Regions from separate parts of the Streptomyces sp. NPDC007264 genome, predicted to be linked through region 4. Evidence: riboswitches for the same ligand, from Rfam matches in the RefSeq annotation. Region 4 holds a riboswitch; each other region holds the start of a gene.

Region 1 (4,870 bases), on a different contig from region 4:
GCGTCGGTGAGCCGGGACGTGCGGGCGGTGCGGACGGTCTCGGGCACGGTGGGGTCCCCCCGTGGTCGGTGGCGTACGGGCCGCGGCGGGCACGGTCGGCCCGGGGCCGTGGCCCTGGACCGCGGCCCGTACGCCGGATGGTCGTTCTTTGCTCAGACGGCGAGCGCCTGCGCGCGGCGCTTCACCTCCGTGCCGCGATTCTCGCTGAGCGCCTGCGCGGGGGTGCCGGGCAGGGTCGGGTCGGGGGTGAAGAGCCACTCCAGCATCTCTTCGACCGTGAAACCGTCGTCCCGCAGGAGCGTCAGGGTGCCGGACAGGCCCTTGACGACCTTGTCCCCGTCGATGAAGGCGGCGGGGACGTGCAGTGCGCGGTTCTCACCACGGCGCACGGCGATCAGCTGGCCCTCCTTGACCAGCTGCCGGACGCGGGTCACCTCGACGCCGAGCGCATCGGCGATGTCGGGGACGGTGAGCCAGGCGGGGACGAGAGCATCGATCTTTGCGTCAATCTCGGTCACGGGACAAGCGTGCCATCCCGGACTGACAGTCGGAAGCGGGGCTCCTCCGGCCGGGGGCCGGTTGCCTCCTGCGGAGGAACACGGCGCGTCCCCGCGACCTACGCCGTGGCCTCCTTCAAGGGGCGGGACGGGTCCGCCAGCAGGTCCGGGTCCATCCGCGCGCCCGACTCGATCAGGCGGCGGCCCTGGGCGAGATCCCGGGGCCGGCCCACCGCCAGGAGGCCCACCAGGCGGCCGGACCGCAGCCAGCACACCGTCCACGCGGCGCCCCCCGGGTCCCCGCGCCACACCAGCGTGTCGGCGGACGCGTGGTGGCCCACGTACTGGACGAAGCGGCCGAACTGCTCCGACCAGAAGTACGGCACCGGGTCGTAGGCCACCGGGGCCTGCCCGATGATGTTCGCGGCGACCGCGCGCGGTCCCTGGAGGGCGTTGTCCCAGTGGTGCACGAGGAGCCGCTCCTCGTACCGCCCCGAGGGGAAGGACGCGCAGTCGCCGACCGCGTACACGTCCGGCGCCGACGCGCGCAGGTGCCGGTCGGCCAGCACCTCGCCGTGCACGCCCAGGGTGATGCCCGACCCGGCGAGCCACGCGGTGGCGGGACGCGCCCCGATGCCCACGACCACGGCGTCCGCGGGCACCCTGGAGCCGTCGTCGAGCACCACGGCCCCCGGCTCGACGCGCTCCACGCGCGCGCCCGTGCGCAGCTCGGCCCCGCTGTCGGCGTACCAGGCCGTCATCGGGGCGGACACCTCGGCGGGCAGCACCCCCGCGAGCGGCCGGTCCGCCGCCTCCACCACGGTCACCGCGCAGCCCGCCTCGCGCGCGGCGGTGGCGAACTCGGCGCCGATCCAGCCCGCGCCCACGACGACGACGTCGTGCTGCCGCGCGAGGACCGGCCGCAGCCGCTCGGCGTCGTCCAGGGTGCGCAGCAGATGCACCCCGGGGACACCCTCCGCGCCCGGCAGCCGGATCGGCTCCGCTCCGGTCGCGATGACCAGGACGTCGTACGGGACGGGGCCCTGCGCGGTGTCCAGCTCGTGGTCGCCGGGGCGTACGCCGAGCACCTCGCTGCCCAGCCGGAGCTCGATGCCGAGGGCCTCGAAGTCGATGTCGAAGGCGGAGCCCTCCGCCTTGCCGAGCAGGACGGCCTTGGACAGCGGCGGCCGGTCGTAGGGTTGGTGCGGCTCCGCGCCGATCAGCTTCACGTCGCCGGTGAAGCCCTGTTCCCGCAGGGCGACCGCGGTCTGCACCCCGGCCATGCCCGCGCCCACGACGACGACGTGCCGGACCGCACCACCCTGTTGCTGCCTCTGCTCGCTCACCTGATCACCATAGACACCTGACGATTTGTCAGTCAGCCTGCGTGCCGGGTGATGTGTTCCACAGCCTCCGCACACGCCGCGGCCACCGGGGCGGAGGCTCCCTTACCGCGCTGTACGGCACGGGCTAGGGTGGCACCGTAAGCACTCGCGGGAGCCCGGACGCACCGGGCTGAGAGGGAGGCTGGACGGCCTCCGACCGTACGAACCTGATCCGGGTCATGCCGGCGAAGGGAGGGGCTGGACGCCCATGTCGCGTACATCGGACGACGTGTCGACCACGTCGGACGTCCTCGTCATCGGGGGCGGGATCATCGGGCTCGTGACCGCCTGGCGGGCGGCGCAGCGCGGGTTCGGCACGGCGGTGGTGGATCCCGGACCGGGCGGTGGAGCCGCCCAGGTGGCCGCCGGGATGCTCGCCGCCGTCACCGAACTGCACTACGGCGAGCAGACGCTGCTCGGCCTCAATCTGGAGTCCGCGCGCCGCTACCCGGACTTCGCCGCCGAGCTGACCGAGGCCGCCGGCCTGGACCTCGGCTACCGGCGCTGCGGCACGCTCGCCGTCGCGCTCGACGCCGACGACCGCGCCCAGCTGCGCGAACTGCACGCCCTGCAGCAGCAGTCCGGCCTGGAGTCGGAGTGGCTGAGCGGGCGGGAGTGCCGTCGGCTGGAGCCCATGCTCGCGCCGGGCGTGCGCGGAGGGCTCAGGGTCGACGGCGACCACCAGATCGACCCGCGCCGGCTCGCCGCGGCCCTGGTGACGGCCTGCGAGCGCGCCGGGGTGGTCTTCCACCGGACGAGGGCGGAGCGGCTCTCGGTGGTACGGGAGCGGGCCGCCGGGGTCACGACCGCCGACGGCACCGACCTCACCGCGGGGCAGGTCGTCCTGGCCGCGGGCAGCCTCAGCGGACGGCTCGCGGGCGTCCCCGACGAGGTGGTGCCGCCCGTGCGACCCGTGAAGGGCCAGGTGGTGCGGCTGACCGTGCCGGAGCCGTACGCGCCCTTCCTGAGCCGCACCGTGCGGGCCGTCGTCCGCGGCGGCCCGCTGTACCTCGTGCCGCGCGAGAACGGCGAACTGGTCATCGGGGCGACCAGCGAGGAACTGGGCTGGGACACGACGGTCACCGCGGGCGGGGTGTACGAGCTGCTGCGGGACGCGCACGAGCTGATGCCGGGGATCACCGAGCTGCCGCTCACCGAGACCCGGGCGGGGCTGCGCCCCGGTTCTCCGGACAACGCGCCGATGCTCGGCCCCAGCGGCCTGGAGGGCCTGCTGCTCGCCACCGGCCACCACCGCAACGGCGTCCTGCTCACGCCGGTCACCGGCGACGTCATGGCGCACGTCCTGACCACCGGCGACCTTCCGGACGAGGCCCGCCCCTTCACCCCCAGGCGCTTCGCCGCCGCGCTCACGGAGCAGCCCGCATGAACATCTCGGTCAACGGGGAGCCCCGGCAGGTGGCTCCCGGCACCGCGCTCGACGCGGTCGTGCGGACCCTCTCGGCGGCGCCCTCCGGCGTGGCCGCCGCCGTCAACGAAACCGTCGTCCCGCGCGGCCAGTGGTCGTCGACGTCCCTCCGCGAGGGGGACCGCGTCGAGGTCCTCACCGCCGTCCAAGGAGGCTGACCCATGGCCGACGATCCCTTCGTCCTCGGTGGTACGACCTTCTCGTCCCGGCTGATCATGGGGACCGGGGGCGCGCCCAGCCTCGATGTGCTGGAGCGGGCCCTGGTGGCGTCCGGCACGGAGCTGACGACCGTGGCGATGCGCCGCGTGGACGCCACGGTGCACGGTTCCGTGCTGTCCGTGCTCGACAGGCTGGGCATCAGGGTGCTGCCGAACACGGCGGGCTGCTTCACCGCGGGCGAGGCCGTGCTCACCGCCCGCCTCGCGCGCGAGGCGCTCGGCACGGACCTCGTCAAGCTGGAGGTCATCGCCGACGAGCGGACCCTGCTGCCCGACCCGGTGGAGCTGCTGGACGCGGCCGAGACCCTGGTCGACGAGGGCTTCACGGTGCTGCCGTACACGAACGACGACCCCGTGCTCGCCCGCAGGCTGGAGGACGTGGGCTGCGCCGCGGTCATGCCGCTGGGCTCGCCGATCGGCTCGGGGCTCGGCATCCGCAACCCGCACAACTTCCAGCTGATCGTCGAGCGCGCGCGCGTGCCGGTCATCCTGGACGCGGGCGCGGGGACGGCGTCGGACGTGGCGCTGGCGATGGAGCTGGGCTGCGCCGGCGTGATGCTCGCCTCGGCGGTGACCCGGGCGCAGGAGCCGGTGCTGATGGCGGAAGCCGTGCGGCACGCGGTGGAGGCGGGCCGGCTCGCGCGGCGGGCGGGCCGCATCCCACGGCGCCACTTCGCGCAGGCGTCGTCACCGGCGGAGGGCATGGCCCGTCTGGACCCGGAGCGGCCCGCCTTCTGAACCGGCCGGGCCCGCACACGCCTCCCGCGCGCCCGCCGGACGCGCGGGGCGCGGGCGCGGGGGCGCGGACACACGGGGCGCGGGGCACGTGCGCGCGGCACGGTGTGCGTCACAGGTCGGCTGCAGTCGTGCCCCGGTTCGACGGAACGGCTGGGGCCGACAGTGGGTCCTCGTACACTCACCTGCGTGGATACGACCCTTCAGGACCCTCTCGTCGGGCGGGTGCTCGACGGCCGTTATCGCGTCGACGCGCGGATCGCGGTCGGCGGGATGGCCACGGTCTACCGGGCCCTGGACACCCGCCTCGACCGTGTCCTCGCGCTCAAGGTGATGCACCCGGCGCTGGCCGCCGACGGCTCGTTCGTGGAGCGCTTCATACGCGAGGCCAAGTCCGTGGCCCGCCTCGCCCACCCGAACGTGGTCCAGGTCTTCGACCAGGGCACCGACGGGTCGTACGTCTATCTCGCCATGGAGTACGTCGCCGGGTGCACCCTGCGTGACGTGCTGCGGGAGCGCGGGGCGCTGCAGCCGCGCGCCGCCCTGGACATCCTGGAGCCGGTGCTGGCCGCGCTGGGCGCCGCGCACCGTGCCGGGTTCGTGCACCGT
Region 2 (4,870 bases), on a different contig from region 4:
TGGACCATTTTCACGAAGTGCCCGGCGCCGTCCGTGCCGACATGGGTCGCGCACGGCTCACCGTCCACCTTCGCGCTGATCCTCTCGAACATCGGGCCGAGGGCGGCGTACGACTCCGCCGAGCCGCCGGGCATGATGCTCGGTCCGTGCAGTGCGCCCTCCTCGCCACCCGAGACGCCCGCGCCGACGAAGTGGATACCGCGCTCGCGCAGTGACCGCTCGCGGCGGCGGGTGTCGGCGAAGTGGGCGTTGCCACCGTCGATGATCATGTCTCCGGGCTCCAGGAGCGGGGCGAACTCCTCGATCACCGCATCGGTCGCCGCGCCCGCCTGCACCATGATCATGAGACGGCGCGGACGCTCCAGCGCCGCCACGAACTCCTCGGCCGTCTCGGCGGCCACGAACGCGCCCTCGTGCCCGAACTCCTCGACCAGTGCCTTGGTCCTGGCGGGGGTGCGGTTGTGCACGGCGACGGTGTACCCGTGTCGCGCGAAGTTCCGGGCCAGGTTGCGGCCCATCACCGCGAGCCCGGTGACGCCGATCTGCGCGGTCGCCTGCATGCTGTGCTCCTTGGGTCCGGATCCGCGCCGCCCGCGCGTGCGGCGGGCGGTGCGGATGTCGCTCGGTACGGCTCGTGCCGCTGTACCGATCGAGTACGGACGGCGGGGCGGGAGTTGCTCACCGCACGGAGCGGCACCTCGGTCGGGAGGACCGGCGCGGCCCCATCCGCTCAGGTCCCGGGGTGGGGGCGCGGCGCCGCGGCCTCCCGCACGCCCCCGTGCGCAGCCGCGGCTTCCCCGCACGCCCCCGTGCGCAGCCGCGGCCTCTCTCACGCCCTCGTGCGCAGTCGCCACCCGTGGTCCACCGGCCCGATCCCGGCGCCCAGCGCGAACCCCGCGGCGATCGCCGCCGTGACGTACTCCTTGGCACGCCGCACCGCCTCCGGCACCGCGAGGCCCTCCGCGAGCCCGACCGCGACGGCGGAGGCGAGGGTGCAGCCGGTGCCGTGGGTGTGACGGTTGTCGTGGCGCGGAGCGCGCAGCCAGTGCTCTTCGCGGCCGTCGGTGAGCAGGTCCACCGCCGCCCCGCCCGGCAGATGTCCGCCCTTCACCAGCACCCACCGGGGCCCGTACGCCAGCAGCCGCGCGGCCGCACGGCGCAGACCCGGCTCGTCGGTCACCGTGACACCGGTCAGCTCCGCCACTTCGTCCAGGTTCGGCGTGGCCACCGTGGCCAGCGGCAGCAAGCGGGTGCGTACGGCGTCCAGCGCGTCGTCCGCGAGCAGCCGGTCGCCGTGCTTGGAGACGCTCACCGGGTCCACGACGACCGGGGCCGCACGGTCCGTGAGCAGTTCGGCCACGGCCGTGACGAGCGCGGGCGAGGCGAGCATCCCCGTCTTGACCGCCTGGACGCCGATGTCGCCGACGACGCTGCGGTACTGCGCGCGCACCGCCTCCACGGGCAGTTCCCAAGCGCCCTGCACACCGAGGGAGTTCTGGGCCGTGACCGCGGTGACCACGCTCATCCCGTGGGCGCCGAGCGCCAGCATGGTCTTCAGATCGGCCTGGATCCCGGCGCCGCCGCCCGAGTCGGACCCGGCGATCGTCAGGACACGAGGCGGGGCGCTCATACGAGGGCCACCGGGAACGCGGCGGAACCCCCGGGAGCGCGGGGAGCGGTGGGCGTCCGCCCGTCGAGGACGACCCGTGGGCCGTCAGCGGGCCGGGAGCGGGAAACACGCGCCGATGGCATGGAAGACATCCCTCCGCCAGTGCGAACTGGTTCAGGTTCGACGGGTGTGATCTCAGCCCGCAGGGGCACCCCGTGTCCGGTACGGCGCACAGACTAACCCGGGACCGGGGAACTGCCGCGCGCAAGGGCCGCCGCGGCCCTTGCGCGCGGCACCGCGCGCCCGCCCGACGCCCTTCAGGCGGCGTGCTCCAGCACGTCCTCGGCCAGCTTCCGGTCCAGGGCCGCACGCACCAACGCGGCGGCCAGCACGGCGGGTTCGGTGTCCCCGGCGAGCTTCAGCAGCTTCCCCGGGTCCTTGGGCAACCCGAGCCGCTCCGCCCCCGACAGCGCCTTGGCGTCCAGGTGGGGGGCCACCTCCGGCCAGACCCGCTGCGCCTCGCGCAGGAAGATGTCCGCACCGGCCGGCCCCATCCCCGGTATCTCCTGGAGCAGCCGGCGCAGGGCCGCGACGTCCCCGTCGGCCTCCTTGCGCAGGCGCCGGAGGTCGCCGCCCCAGCGCTCCTCAAGCAGTTCGGCGCCGTTGCCGAGCTGGGTCGCCGTCCGTTCGTCGTAGCGCCGGTAGCCGCCCCGCCCCAGGGCGTCGACGCGCTCCTGCCAGTCGGAGCCGGCCATGCGGCGCGGGTCGCTGAGGTTCGCGTCGTGCAACGCGCGCGCCGCGGCGAGGGCGACCGACGCGCGGATGCGGGCGCTGAGCAGCAGGGCCAGCAGCAGCAGCCGATAGAGCGGCTGCGGTGTGTCCTCGAGCCGGATGCCCGCCTCCTCGGCGTAGGTGCGCCCGTGCTCGGTGACGAGTTCCCGGATGACGCCGGCCGTGTCGCTCGTGCGGGTCATGACGGCCTCATCGTGGCGGCTCGAGCGGGTCGTGGCCGAGCGTCGTCGTCCCGGGTCCGCGGCCGGGCCGCCGGCTCCTGGGAGGTCGTACGGCACCACCGTTCATCGTGCGCTTCTCCTTGCCGCTCGGTGTCTCATGGTCCGCAGCAGATCGGCGCGTTCGTCCTCGCCGGTGCCGCCCCACACGCCCGCCGTCTGCCCGCTGCTCAGTGCCCAGGCCAGGCACTGCGCGATCACGGGGCAGCGGCGGCAGACGCGTTTGGCGGCGGCGATGTCGTCGAGGGCCGGTCCCGTCGTCCCGACGGGGAAGAACAGTTCGGGGTCCTCGCCCCTGCATGCCGCGTGCCGCAACCACTCCATGCGCGCCCGGGTCCCCAGGACGGATCGGGCGAAACAAGGCCGAGGACGGCGACGCGGGGTCCCGGGATCTTCCCAGCCGACCCGCGGCGGTCTATAGTCCAAAACTAGCAGTGCTAATTAACTATCACCGTCCGACCAGGAGTCCCGTCGTGCGCACCGTCCACTTCGCGGCAGCCCGTCGCACCCCCATCGGCAAACTCCGCGGCGCCCTGGCCTCCGTACGGCCCGACGATCTGGCCGCGACCGTGATCCGCGGCCTGATGGCCGACGTGCCGGCCCTCGACCCGGCCCGCATCGACGACGTCTACTGGGGAGCCGCCAACCAGGCCGGCGAGGACAACCGCAACGTCGCCCGCATGGCCGTGCTGCTCGCCGGCCTGCCCGAGTCCGTGCCGGGCGCCACGGTCAACCGGCTGTGCGCCTCCGGCCTGGAGGCCGTGACGACCGCCGCCCGCGCCGTCGCGGCGGGCGAGGCCGAGATCGTGGTCGCGGGTGGCTCCGAGTCCATGAGCCGCGCCCCCTTCGTGCTGCCCCGGCCCGACGAGGCGCTGCCGCACCGTATCGAGACCGCGGACACCCGCCTCGGCTGGCGCCTGGTCAACCCGGCGATGAAGGACCTCCACGGCCTGCTGGCCATGGGGGAGACCGCCGAGGAGGTGGCCCAGCGGTACGGCGTGCCGCGTGAACGGCAGGACGAGTTCGCGCTGCGCAGCCACCGGCAGGCCGCGGACGCCCGCAAGGACGGCTGCTTCGACGACGAACTCCTGCCCGTGACCCGTCCCGACGGTGTCGTGGTGACCGCCGACGAAAGCGTGCGCGAGGACACCTCGTACGAGAAACTGGCCCGCCTGAAGCCGGTGTTCCGCGACGGCGGCACGGTCACCGCGGGCAACGCCTCGCCCATGAACGACGGCGCGGCCGGACTCCTGCTCGTCAGCGAGGAGGCGCTGAACGAGCTCGGGCTCGAATCCCTCGGCCGGTACGTCGCCGGTGCCTCGGCCGGTGTCCACCCGGACGTCATGGGCATCGGCCCCGTGCCGGCCACCGAGAAGGCCCTCGCACGCGTCGGCTGGACCATCGGCGACATCCAGGAGGCCGAACTCAACGAGGCGTTCGCCGCCCAGTCCCTGGCCTGCGTCGACCGCCTCGGCATCGACCCCGAGCTGGTCAACCCGACCGGCGGCGCCATCGCGCTCGGTCACCCGCTCGGCTGCTCCGGCGCCCGCATCCTGACAACCCTGCTGCACCGCATGCGCCGCACCGGCTCCCGCCGCGGGCTCGCGACCATGTGCGTGGGGGTCGGGCAGGGCAGCACGGTGCTGGTCGAACGGCACTGAGCGCTCCGCGGGACGTCCCGTGCATCACCCGCGGGTCCGTCGTGGCTGGTCGCGCAGTTCCCCGCTCCCCTTTCGGGCGCTGCCGAACCGCACCGGGCTTCCCGGACCCGCTTGGGCCCGGGGCCGACGCCCGGGGCTTTCGCCGGTCACCCGGCGGGGCACTCCTGACGCGTCCAGATGCATGGACATAGCATCGGTCCCCGCATGAACACGATGACGCTCTGGGACATATCCCCGTGGGGGTTCGCCGCGCTGGCCGCCGCGGCGATGCTCGTCGGCTTCTCCAAGACCGCGGTGAGCGGCGCCAACACGGTCAGCCTGGCGATCTTCGCCGCGGTGCTGCCCGCCCGCGCCTCGACCGGCGTCCTGCTGCCCGTGCTGATCGTCGGGGACGTCCTCGCCGTCCTCACCTACCGGCGGCACGCCCACTGGCCCACCCTGTGGCGGCTGTTCCCGGCGGTCGCCGGCGGCGTCGTGCTCGGCACGCTGTTCCTGGTGTGGGCCGACGACGCCGTCGTACGGACGTCGATCGGCGCGATCCTGCTGCTGATGGCGGCGGTCACCCTGTGGCGCCGCCGGAGCGCCGGCCA
Region 3 (4,870 bases), on a different contig from region 4:
CGCGCGCCACACCGTGCATACGGAGCCCGAAGGCGACGTTGCCGCCCACGTCACGCTGCGGGAACAGCTGGTGGTCCTGGAACATCAGCCCGACCCCGCGCCGGTGCGCGGGCACCCCGTCCAGGGCCCGGCCGTCCAGGATCACCCGTCCCGCGTCGAGGAGTTGCAGCCCGGCCACCGTGCGCAGCAGCGTCGACTTGCCGCTGCCGCTCGGCCCCAGCACACACACCACCTCGTGCTCGGCGACGTCGAGGCCGACTCCGTCGAGGACGGCGCGCCCCGCGAGACGCACGGTCGCCCGCTCGAGCCTGAGCATCGTCACCACTCCCCCGCCCGGTCGGTGCGCAGCCGTTCCAGGACCAGCAACGCCATCGCGCACACCACCATCAAGATCGTCGAGAGGGCCATGGCCTGGCCGTAGTTGAGATCACCCGGCCGTGCGAGCAGACGCGCGACGGCCACCGGCAGGGTCGGGTTGCCCGGCCGTGCGATGAAGACGGTCGCCCCGAACTCGCCCAGGGACACGGCGAACGCGAACCCGGCCGCGATCAGCAGCGCCCGCCGCACGATCGGCAGGTCGACCTCCCGCCACACCCGCCACGGCGAGGCCCCGAGCACGGCCGCCGCCTCCCGCAGCCGCTCGTCCACGGCCCGCAGCACGGGCAGCATGGTGCGCACCACGAAGGGGGCGCCCACCAGCGCCTGCGCGAGCGGCACCAGGATCCATGAGCCGCGCAGGTCGAGCGGCGGCCGGTCGAGGGCGATCAGGAACCCGAAGCCGACGGTGACGGCGGACACGCCGAGCGGCAGCATCAGCAGCGCGTCGAGGCCGCGGACCAGACGCCCGGCGTCCCTGCGGGCGAGGGCCGCGGCGGCCAGGCTCCCGATCAGCACGGCGATGAGCGTGGCGGCGACGGCGTACCGCAGCGAGGTGCCGACCGCGTCGAGGGGCGGGACGAGGAAGGTTCCGCCGTCCGTGCGGGTCAGCGCCGCGTAGTAGCCGAGACCGGGGGCGTCGAACGACCGCAGGACGAGGACGGCCGGCGGCAGCACCAGCAGCACGCCCACGGTGAGCAGGACGGAGGCGAGCAGCGCCCACTGGCCCGCCCCGTGCGGCCTGCGCGCGGTGCGGGAGGCATCGACCAGGCGCAGCGCGCTCTCGCGGCGGCGCACGGTCCACGCGTGCGCGAGGAGGATCGCGCCCACCGCCGCGAACTGGACGAGCGTCAGCACGGCGGCCGTGGACAGGTCGAAGATCTCCGAGGTCTGGCGGTAGATCTCGACCTCCAGCGTGGAGAAGGCGGGGCCGCCGAGGATCTGCACCACGCCGAACGAGGTGAACGTGAAGAGGAACACCATCAGGGCGGCGGCCGCCAGGGCCGGGCCAAGCGCGGGCAGGGTCACCTGCCGCCAGGCCGCGAACCGGGAGGCGCCGAGGACGCGCGCGGCCTCTTCCTGGCGCGGGTCGAGCTGCGCCCACAGACCGCCGACCGTGCGGACGACGACCGCGTAGTTGAAGAAGACATGGGCGAGCAGGACGGCCCACACGGTGGTGTCGAGCCGGACGCCCCACAGGTCGTCGAGGAGTCCGCCACGGCCGACGAGGGCGAGGAAGGCCGTGCCGACCACGACGGTCGGCAGCACGAACGGGACGGTGACGACGGCGCGCAGCACCTCCTTGCCCGGGAACGCGAGGCGGGCGAAGACGTAGGCACCGGGGAGCGCGACGAGGAGCGTCAGGGCGGTCGAGGCCAGCGCCTGCCAGGTGGTGAACCACAGCACGTGCCGCATGCCGGGCTGCGCGAGGACGTCCACGACGGCCCCGGGGTGCCACGCCCCGTCGGCGTGGAGGCCACGGGCGACGATCGCGGCGACGGGGTAGGCGAAGAAGAGCGCGAAGAACGCGACCGGCAGGGCGATGAGCCCCCACCGCGCCGCGTTCCCGCGCCTCCTCGGGTCTCCTTCGGTACGAGCTACTTCAGTACGAGCGAGGTCCATGCCTTGACCCACTGGTCGCGGTGGGCGGCGACCTCGGCCGGGGCCATGGTCTCGGGGTCCTTCGCCGCGGGCCCGTACGCGGTGAACTCGGCGGGCACCGCGGCGCCCTTCACCACCGGGTACACGAACATGTTGAGCGGCATGTCCTGCTGGAACCTCGTGCCGATCAGGAAGTCGAGGAACGCCTTGCCGCCCTTGGTGTTGTGCGCGTTGCTCAGCAGGCCCGCGAACTCGATCTGCCGGAAGCAGGTGCCGTCGGCGACACCGGTGGGCGCCGTCTTCGGGCGGGGCTCGGCGTAGACGACCTCGGCGGGCGGGGAGGATGCGTACGAGACGACGAGCGGCCGGTCGCCGCCCGCCTTCCTGCCGCCGGCGGATCCGGAGAACTCCTGGTCGTACGCCTGCTCCCAGCCGTCGACCACCTTCACGCCGTTGGCCTTGAGCTTCTTCCAGTACTCCGGCCAGCCCCGGTCGCCGTACCGGGCGGCCGTGCCGAGCAGGAAGCCGAGGCCGGGCGAGGAGGTGGCGGCGTTCTCGGTGACGAGCAGGTTCCTGTACGCGGGCTTGGTGAGGTCGTCGAAGGAGGCGGGCGGGGCCAGCCTGTGGTCGGCGAAGTACTTCTTGTCGTAGTTGACGCAGACGTCGCCGAAGTCGACCGGTGTGACCCGGTGCTTGTCGCGGTCGAGCTGGTACTGCCCGCCGACTCGGTCGAGGCCCTCGGCCCGGTACGGCTGGAACAGCCCGTTGTCGAGCGCCCGGGACAGCAGCGTGTTGTCGACGCCGAAGAAGACGTCGCCCTGCGGGTTGTCCTTGGTGAGGATCGCCTTGTTGACGGCCTGTCCCGCGTCGCCGTCCTTGAGGACCCGGACGCGGTAGCCGGACTCCTTCTCGAAGGCCGCGACGACGCTCTTGGACGCGGCCCACGAGTCGTGGCTGACGAGGGTCACGGTCGTGGAGTCGCCGCCGCTGCCGCCGGTGGAGCCGGACGAGCCGCACGCGGACAGCGTGACCATGCCCAGCCCGACGACCGCGGCCGCGAACTGCCTGCCGATGTTGTTCACTGACATTCCTCCTGGAGGTGACCAGGAAGAGACGCGGCCCCGCCCGGGAACGCGGAGCGGACCCGGGCAGGGCGCAACAGCCTGAATGGAGACCGAACTTCCTACCCAGAATGACCTGGGCGAGGTTCAGAGGGTCTGCGGTCGTTCCCGCACTCTCAGCGCTGTGGCGCTCCCCTGTCGGAATATGAAGATGTGCTTACGGGGGTCAGACTACCGTCCTACCGCTCGCCGGCCGCCAGCTGCCCGCACGCTCCGTCGATCTCCTGGCCCCGGGTGTCCCGGACGGTGACCGGTACCCCGTAGGCGGCGATCGCCTCGACGAACGCCTTCTCGTCCTCGGGCCGCGAGGCGGTCCACCGGGAGCCGGGCGTGGGGTTCAGCGGGATCAGATTGACGTGCACGGGCTTGCCCTTGAGCAGCCGACCGAGCAGATCGCCGCGCCACGCCTGGTCGTTGATGTCCCGGATCAGCGCGTACTCGATGGACAGCCGGCGCCCGGACCTGGCGGTGTACTCCAGCCCGGCGTCCAGCACCTCGCGCACCTTCCACCGCGTGTTGACCGGGACGAGGGTGTCCCGCAGCTCGTCGTCCGGGGCGTGCAGCGAGATGGCGAGCCGGCACTTGAGGCCCTCGTCGGTGAGGCGGTGGATGCCCGGCACCAGGCCCACCGTCGACACGGTGATCCCGCGCTGGGACAGCCCGAGCCCGTCCGGGGCGGGGGCGGTGAGGGCACGGATGGCGCCGACGACCCGCCCGTAGTTGGCCAGGGGCTCGCCCATGCCCATGAAGACGATGTTGGACAGCCGCGCCGGACCGCCCGGGATCTCGCCGTCGCGCAGCGCTCGCATGCCGTCCACGATCTGGTGCACGATCTCGGCGGTGGACAGGTTGCGGTCGAGGCCGGCCTGCCCCGTGGCGCAGAAGGGGCAGTTCATCCCGCAGCCCGCCTGCGAGCTGATGCACATGGTGACCCGGTCGGGGTAGCGCATCAGCACGGACTCGACGAGCGTCCCGTCGAACAGCCGCCACAGCGTCTTGCGGGTCGTGCCCCGGTCGGTCGACAGATGCCGGACGACCGTCATGAGCTCCGGCAGCAGCGCCTCCTGGAGCCCGGCGCGGGAGGAGACAGGGATGTCGGTCCACTGCTCGGGGTCGTGCGCATACCGCGCGAAGTAGTGCTGCGCGAGCTGCTTGGCGCGAAACGGCTTCTCACCGATCGCGGCGACCGCCTCCTTGCGCTCGGCGGGCGTGAGGTCGGCGAGGTGCCGCGGCGGCTTCTTGGCTTCGCGCGGCGCGGTGAAGGTCAGTTCTCCGGGCTTGGGCATGGTGCGTCCAGTGTCGCAGATCCAGTCGGGTGACCTGGGGCTGTCGCTCGCTACGACTGTCGTTAGTAGTCGCCACCGGTCGCTGCTGAGCGGCCTCGGACGGCCCAGGGACGGCCCAGGAATGAACCGAGCCGGGAGCGGAGATCGGAAGCTGCTCCGCCGACCGACACCCGTCACTCAAGCGGCATGGGAGCGACCGGGAGCTGTTCCTTGTATAGCCACGTGAAGGTGCGGTCCGGTTCGAGGTGAGCCTCTCCCCAGTGGATGACATGGATGCCGTTCTCCGCGTCGGCCGTGAAGAACACGCAGACGAGCCTCGTGGAGGCCCCCAGCTCCTCGAACGCCTCGTGCAGTCCCAGGTACTCCTCCGTTGCCAGGCCGGCGTCGACCTCGAACAGCCCGTCTGGAGCCTGCGGCCCATGGGCCCGGAACAGCCGTCGGCGAGTCGGCGACGCATTGGCAGGCAACCGTGCGCGATCTAGGGGC
Region 4 (4,870 bases):
GGGTGAAGCGCTCGCACAATGGCGTGATTCCATCGGCGTCCCCGTGTACTACGCCGTCTACCGCGAGGGCGAGGTCGAGGTCCTCGGCGTCGCCGACTCCCCTGCCTGTCCGGCGGTCGCGGAGTGGGCCGACTTCCGCCGGACCGCGCACGCCCACGCGATCGGCCAGTGCCTGCTCTCCCAACTCGGCGCCGAGGCCCGCCGGGACCACCTCGACCGTCACCCCGTGCAGCAGATCACCCCGTACACCGTGCGCGACGAGCAGACGCTGCTGCGGCGACTGGAGGGCCTGGGGCGGATGGACCCCGTCGTCGAGCGCCAGGAGTACGCGCTCGGGACGGTCTGTGCCGCGATTCCCCTCACCGCGGGGGCGACGGCCGCCGCGGTGGCCATCTCCCTTCCGTCCCACCAGGCGGACCGGTTGCTGCCCGCGGCACGCCGGTTGCAGGCGGAGGCCGGCAGGCTGCTGGGGACACGCGCCCTCTCTATCAGCATCTGAAAACTCACTCCTTGTGATCTACCGTGTACTTTCAGCAAACTTGCATCAGGTGGCCGGTGATCATTCCTGGCCAGTCGAGGGCTACTGACGGGGTAGGCGATGCGCGAGTCGGTGCAGGCAGAGGTCATGATGAGCTTTCTCGTGTCGGAGGAGCTCTCGTTCCGCATTCCGGTGGAGCTGCATTACGACACGTGTGATCCCTATGCCGTGCGGCTGACGTTCCATCTGCCCGGTGACGCCCCCGTGACGTGGGCCTTCGGGCGTGAGCTGCTGGTGGACGGGGTGGGCCGGCCGTGCGGGGAGGGGGATGTGCACATCGCTCCCGCCGAGCAGGACACCTTCGGCGATGTGCTGATCCGGCTCCAGGTGGGCGCGGACCAGGCGCTGTTCCGTTCCGGGGCGGTTCCCCTCGTGGCGTTCCTCGACCGCACGGACAAGCTGGTGCCCCTCGGGCAGGAGGGTTCCCTCGAGGACTTCGACGCTCATCTGGAGGAGGCGCTGGACCGGATCCTGGCGGAGGAACAGAGCGCGGGCTGACGCCGCATGCGGCGCCGTAACGGTTCCTCGCAGCGGTACGGCAGATCCCCAGCGGGGTGCCGTAACGCTTCTGCACGGCGCTCCCGCGCGAGTCGACTCAGTGCCTGCGGCGGCGACCTCTTCCCCCACGAGCGGGCGCCGCAGTCCGGGCGGCCGGGGCGGCGGCGGTCGAGCGGTCCGCCGAGACCACGAGGGCGGCCAGCGCCGTGGTCACCGGCACCGAGGCGACCAGACCGATCGAGCCGACGAGCGTCCGTACGATCTCCTCGGCGACCAGCTCGCTGTCGGCGACCGTGACGACGCTGCTCTGCGCGATCGAGAAGAGCAGCAGCAGGGGCAGGGCGGCCCCCGCGTAGGCCAGGACGAGCGTGTTGACGACCGAGGCGATGTGGTCGCGGCCGATGCGGATTCCCGCGCGGTACAAGCCGCGCCAGCCCATCGACGGATTGGCCTCGTGCAGCTCCCAGACCGCGGAGGTCTGCGTCACCGTCACGTCGTCGAGGACACCGAGGGAGCCGATGATGACGCCGGCGAGCAGCAGACCGCTCATGTCGATGGACGGGTACAGGCCGTGGATCAGACCGGTGTTGTCGTCCGTGTTGCCGGTCAGCGCCGCCCAGCCGATGAACCACGAGCCCAACACACCGATCAGCGACAGCGAGACGAGCGTGCCGAGCACCGCCACCGAGGTGCGGGCCGACAGGCCATGACACATGTAGAGGGCGATCAGCATGATGGCGCTCGACCCGACCACGGCCACGACCAGTGGATTCGAGCCCTGCAGGATCGCCGGCAGGATGAACAGGCTCAGCACCAGGAAGCTGACGGCCAGCGCGACGAGCGCCATCACGCCGCGCATCCGGCCCACGATCACCACGGCGACGGCGAAGATGCCGGCGAGCAGCGCCATGGGGAAGGAGCGGTTCACGTCGGTCACCGAGTACTGGAGGTCCTTGGGCGCGGAAGGCTCGTACGCGACCACGACCTTCTCGCCCTGGTGCAACTGCCGTGACTGGTCCGGCTGGACGATCTCCGTGAATGTGCGGCCCTTGTCCTTGCCGGTGTCGACGCGCACCGTCGCCTTGTGACAGGCGCCGGCCGACTCCTGGAGGGCGGAGGACCCCTCAGCGGTGGAGGTGTCACCGGTCGGCGTGTCCCCCGAGGCGTTCACGGACTTGCAGTCCACCGCCACCAGCTTGGCGACCGTGGCCTGCTGGGACTGCCGGTCGAAGCCGACGCCGGTGCGCTTGTGCGCGGGGACGCCGTCGGGCCACAGCACCGCCAGACCGACCACGACCGCCACCGTGAACGGGATCAGGATCGCGGCGATGACGCGGCGCAGGTGCCGCGACACGGGGGCCGCGGGGCCATGGCCGTGGCTGTGCGCATGGCCGTGGCCGTCGCCGGCGCCATGGCCGTGGGGCGGCTCGGAGGGCAGGGGCGGAGGCGGGTGCTGTGTCGTGGTCACGGACCGAATCATCGCAAGAGTGCGCGAGGCCCACTGTTCAGCTTGCCCGAAGAGACGCTAGCGTGAGAGGACCTTTGCACACGCGGGAGCTCGGAGCACCGGGCTGAGAGGGCGCTGACCTCCGCAGACGCGATGTTTCACGTGGAACATGGCGAGCGGACACCGCTGCGTCGACCGCTGAACCTGTTACCGGGTAATGCCGGCGTAGGGAGTAGGTCTCATGACCATCAAGGACGCACGCACGCCTGCCTCCGTTCAGGACGACTCGTCCCAGGAGGCCGGGAAGTCCATCGGCTGGCACAAGGGATATGTCGAGGGTTCGCGCCCCGACCTCCGAGTGCCGGTTCGCCAGGTGCATCTCACCAACGGGCGGTCGGTCACCCTGTACGACACCTCGGGCCCGTACACCGATCCACTCGTCGAGACCGACGTCCGCAGGGGCCTGGCGCCGTTGCGGGAGAACTGGATCGTCGCCCGCGGCGACACCGAGGAGTACACGGGCCGTCCCGTCCGCCCCGAGGACGACGGAATCAGGCACACCGCGCCCCGCGGTGGGCTGCGCAACCTCGACGCGGTGTTCCCGGGCCGGCCGCGCCAGCCGCGCCGCGGCCGTGACGTGCAGGCGGTGACACAACTCGCGTACGCACGCCGAGGGGAGATCACCCCCGAGATGGAGTTCGTGGCGCTCCGGGAGAACGTCTCCCCAGATGTCGTCCGCGAGGAGCTCGCGGCAGGCCGTGCGGTGCTCCCCGCCAACGTCAACCACCCGGAGAGCGAGCCGATGATCATCGGCAAGCGGTTCCTGGTGAAGGTCAACGCCAACATCGGCAACTCGGCGGTGACGTCCTCCATCGAGGAGGAGGTCGAGAAGATGACCTGGGCGACCCGCTGGGGTGCCGACACGGTCATGGACCTGTCCACCGGCCGCAACATCCACACCACCCGCGAGTGGGTGCTGCGCAACTCCCCCGTGCCGATCGGCACGGTGCCGCTCTACCAGGCCCTCGAGAAGGTCGACGGGAAGGCCGAGGAGCTGAGCTGGGAGATCTACAAGGACACGGTCATCGAGCAGGCAGAGCAGGGCGTGGACTACATGACGGTCCACGCGGGCGTCCGCCTGGCGTACGTGCCGCTGACCGCGAACCGGAAGACCGGCATCGTGTCGCGGGGCGGCTCGATCATGGCGGCGTGGTGCCTCGCGCACCACAAGGAGTCCTTCCTGTACGAGAACTTCGAGGAACTGTGCGAGATCCTCGCGGCCTACGACGTCACGTACTCGCTGGGCGACGGCCTGCGGCCGGGCTCGATCGCGGACGCCAACGACGAGGCGCAGTTCGCGGAACTGCGGACTCTCGGGGAACTCAACCGCATCGCCCGGCGTTTCCACGTGCAGACCATGATCGAGGGCCCGGGGCACGTCCCGATGCACAAGATCAAGGAGAACATCGACCTTCAGCAGGAGATCTGCGAGGGTGCTCCGTTCTATACGCTCGGCCCGCTGACGACGGACGTCGCACCGGCGTACGACCACATCACCTCCGGCATCGGTGCCGCGATGATCGCCTGGTGGGGCACGGCCATGCTCTGCTACGTCACGCCCAAGGAGCACCTGGGCCTGCCCAACCGAGACGACGTCAAGACCGGCGTCATCACCTACAAGATCGCGGCCCACGCCGCCGACCTCGCCAAGGGGCATCCCGGGGCGCAGGAGTGGGACGACGCGCTGTCCGACGCGCGCTTCGAGTTCCGCTGGGAGGACCAGTTCAACCTGGCGCTCGACCCGGACACGGCCCGGGACTTCCACGACGAGACGCTCCCGGCGGAGCCGGCCAAGACAGCCCACTTCTGCTCGATGTGCGGACCGAAGTTCTGCTCGATGAAGATCAGCCACAGCATCACGGAGCGGTTCGGGGGTGAGCGGGCCGAGGACGCCACAGCCGACGACATCGCCGAGGGGATGCTGCAGAAGTCCAAGGAGTTCGCGGCGAGCGGGAACCGGCTGTACCTGCCCCTGGCCGAGTGACCACGGCCGGCGCCGGGACGCCCGGGAGCACGGGGACCGGCTGACGGCTGACGGGGGACGGCTGACGGGGGACGGAGCAAGGACGAAACGGGGGACGGGTGACGGGGGACGGGGTTCCGGGCGTGAGAGCCCCGGACCCCGAACCCCGGAGCCCCGAGCGACGGATCCCTCCCGGGCATCGTCGCTTTCGCCGAGCGTGCTCCGCTGATCGGCGTAGCTCTTGGGCGAGTGAGCCTGCCGTCCTCCTGGGCAGGGCAAAGATGCGCGGGAGGTGCTGCGCGATGGCTGGCGGTGACGTGCTCATGCTTGTCGACGAGAGCGGGCGGGTGCTCGAGTGGCGGCG

The links. A riboswitch is a leader RNA that binds a small molecule or an ion and turns the genes downstream of it on or off. The one in region 4 is predicted to bind thiamine pyrophosphate.
Region 1: it holds a riboswitch for thiamine pyrophosphate, as region 4 does, so the genes downstream of both, thiO (glycine oxidase ThiO) here and thiC (phosphomethylpyrimidine synthase ThiC) in region 4, are expected to answer to the same signal.
Region 2: it holds a riboswitch for thiamine pyrophosphate, as region 4 does, so the genes downstream of both, thiD (bifunctional hydroxymethylpyrimidine kinase/phosphomethylpyrimidine kinase) here and thiC (phosphomethylpyrimidine synthase ThiC) in region 4, are expected to answer to the same signal.
Region 3: it holds a riboswitch for thiamine pyrophosphate, as region 4 does, so the genes downstream of both, ACFYMU_RS14990 (thiamine ABC transporter substrate binding subunit) here and thiC (phosphomethylpyrimidine synthase ThiC) in region 4, are expected to answer to the same signal.

The regions. Positions count from the first base shown of each region.
Region 1 covers NZ_JBIAFD010000006.1:408,755-413,624, forward strand. The annotation lists gene thiE (thiamine phosphate synthase) at 1-47, opposite strand, end outside; gene ACFYMU_RS13265 (Rv2175c family DNA-binding protein) at 153-518, opposite strand; gene ACFYMU_RS13270 (NAD(P)/FAD-dependent oxidoreductase) at 617-1,843, opposite strand; TPP riboswitch at 1,981-2,093, shown strand; gene thiO (glycine oxidase ThiO) at 2,091-3,269, shown strand; gene thiS (sulfur carrier protein ThiS) at 3,266-3,466, shown strand; gene ACFYMU_RS13285 (thiazole synthase) at 3,470-4,264, shown strand; gene pknB (Stk1 family PASTA domain-containing Ser/Thr kinase) at 4,451-4,870, shown strand, end outside.
Region 2 covers NZ_JBIAFD010000008.1:28,728-33,597, reverse strand. The annotation lists gene gndA (NADP-dependent phosphogluconate dehydrogenase) at 1-560, opposite strand, end outside; gene thiD (bifunctional hydroxymethylpyrimidine kinase/phosphomethylpyrimidine kinase) at 830-1,630, opposite strand; TPP riboswitch at 1,744-1,835, opposite strand; gene ACFYMU_RS15505 (endonuclease) at 1,927-2,583, opposite strand; gene ACFYMU_RS15500 (WhiB family transcriptional regulator) at 2,686-2,943, opposite strand; gene ACFYMU_RS15495 (thiolase family protein) at 3,093-4,280, shown strand; gene ACFYMU_RS15490 (sulfite exporter TauE/SafE family protein) at 4,485-4,870, shown strand, end outside.
Region 3 covers NZ_JBIAFD010000007.1:333,024-337,893, reverse strand. The annotation lists gene ACFYMU_RS15000 (ABC transporter ATP-binding protein) at 1-316, opposite strand, end outside; gene ACFYMU_RS14995 (ABC transporter permease) at 319-1,998, opposite strand; gene ACFYMU_RS14990 (thiamine ABC transporter substrate binding subunit) at 1,974-3,065, opposite strand; TPP riboswitch at 3,140-3,245, opposite strand; gene rlmN (23S rRNA (adenine(2503)-C(2))-methyltransferase RlmN) at 3,278-4,384, opposite strand; gene ACFYMU_RS14980 (hypothetical protein) at 4,558-4,870, opposite strand, start outside.
Region 4 covers NZ_JBIAFD010000001.1:80,494-85,363, reverse strand. The annotation lists gene ACFYMU_RS00400 (IclR family transcriptional regulator) at 1-499, shown strand, start outside; gene ACFYMU_RS00395 (SsgA family sporulation/cell division regulator) at 599-1,036, shown strand; gene ACFYMU_RS00390 (YibE/F family protein) at 1,134-2,504, opposite strand; TPP riboswitch at 2,577-2,732, shown strand; gene thiC (phosphomethylpyrimidine synthase ThiC) at 2,725-4,527, shown strand; gene ACFYMU_RS00380 (PAS domain-containing protein) at 4,809-4,870, shown strand, end outside.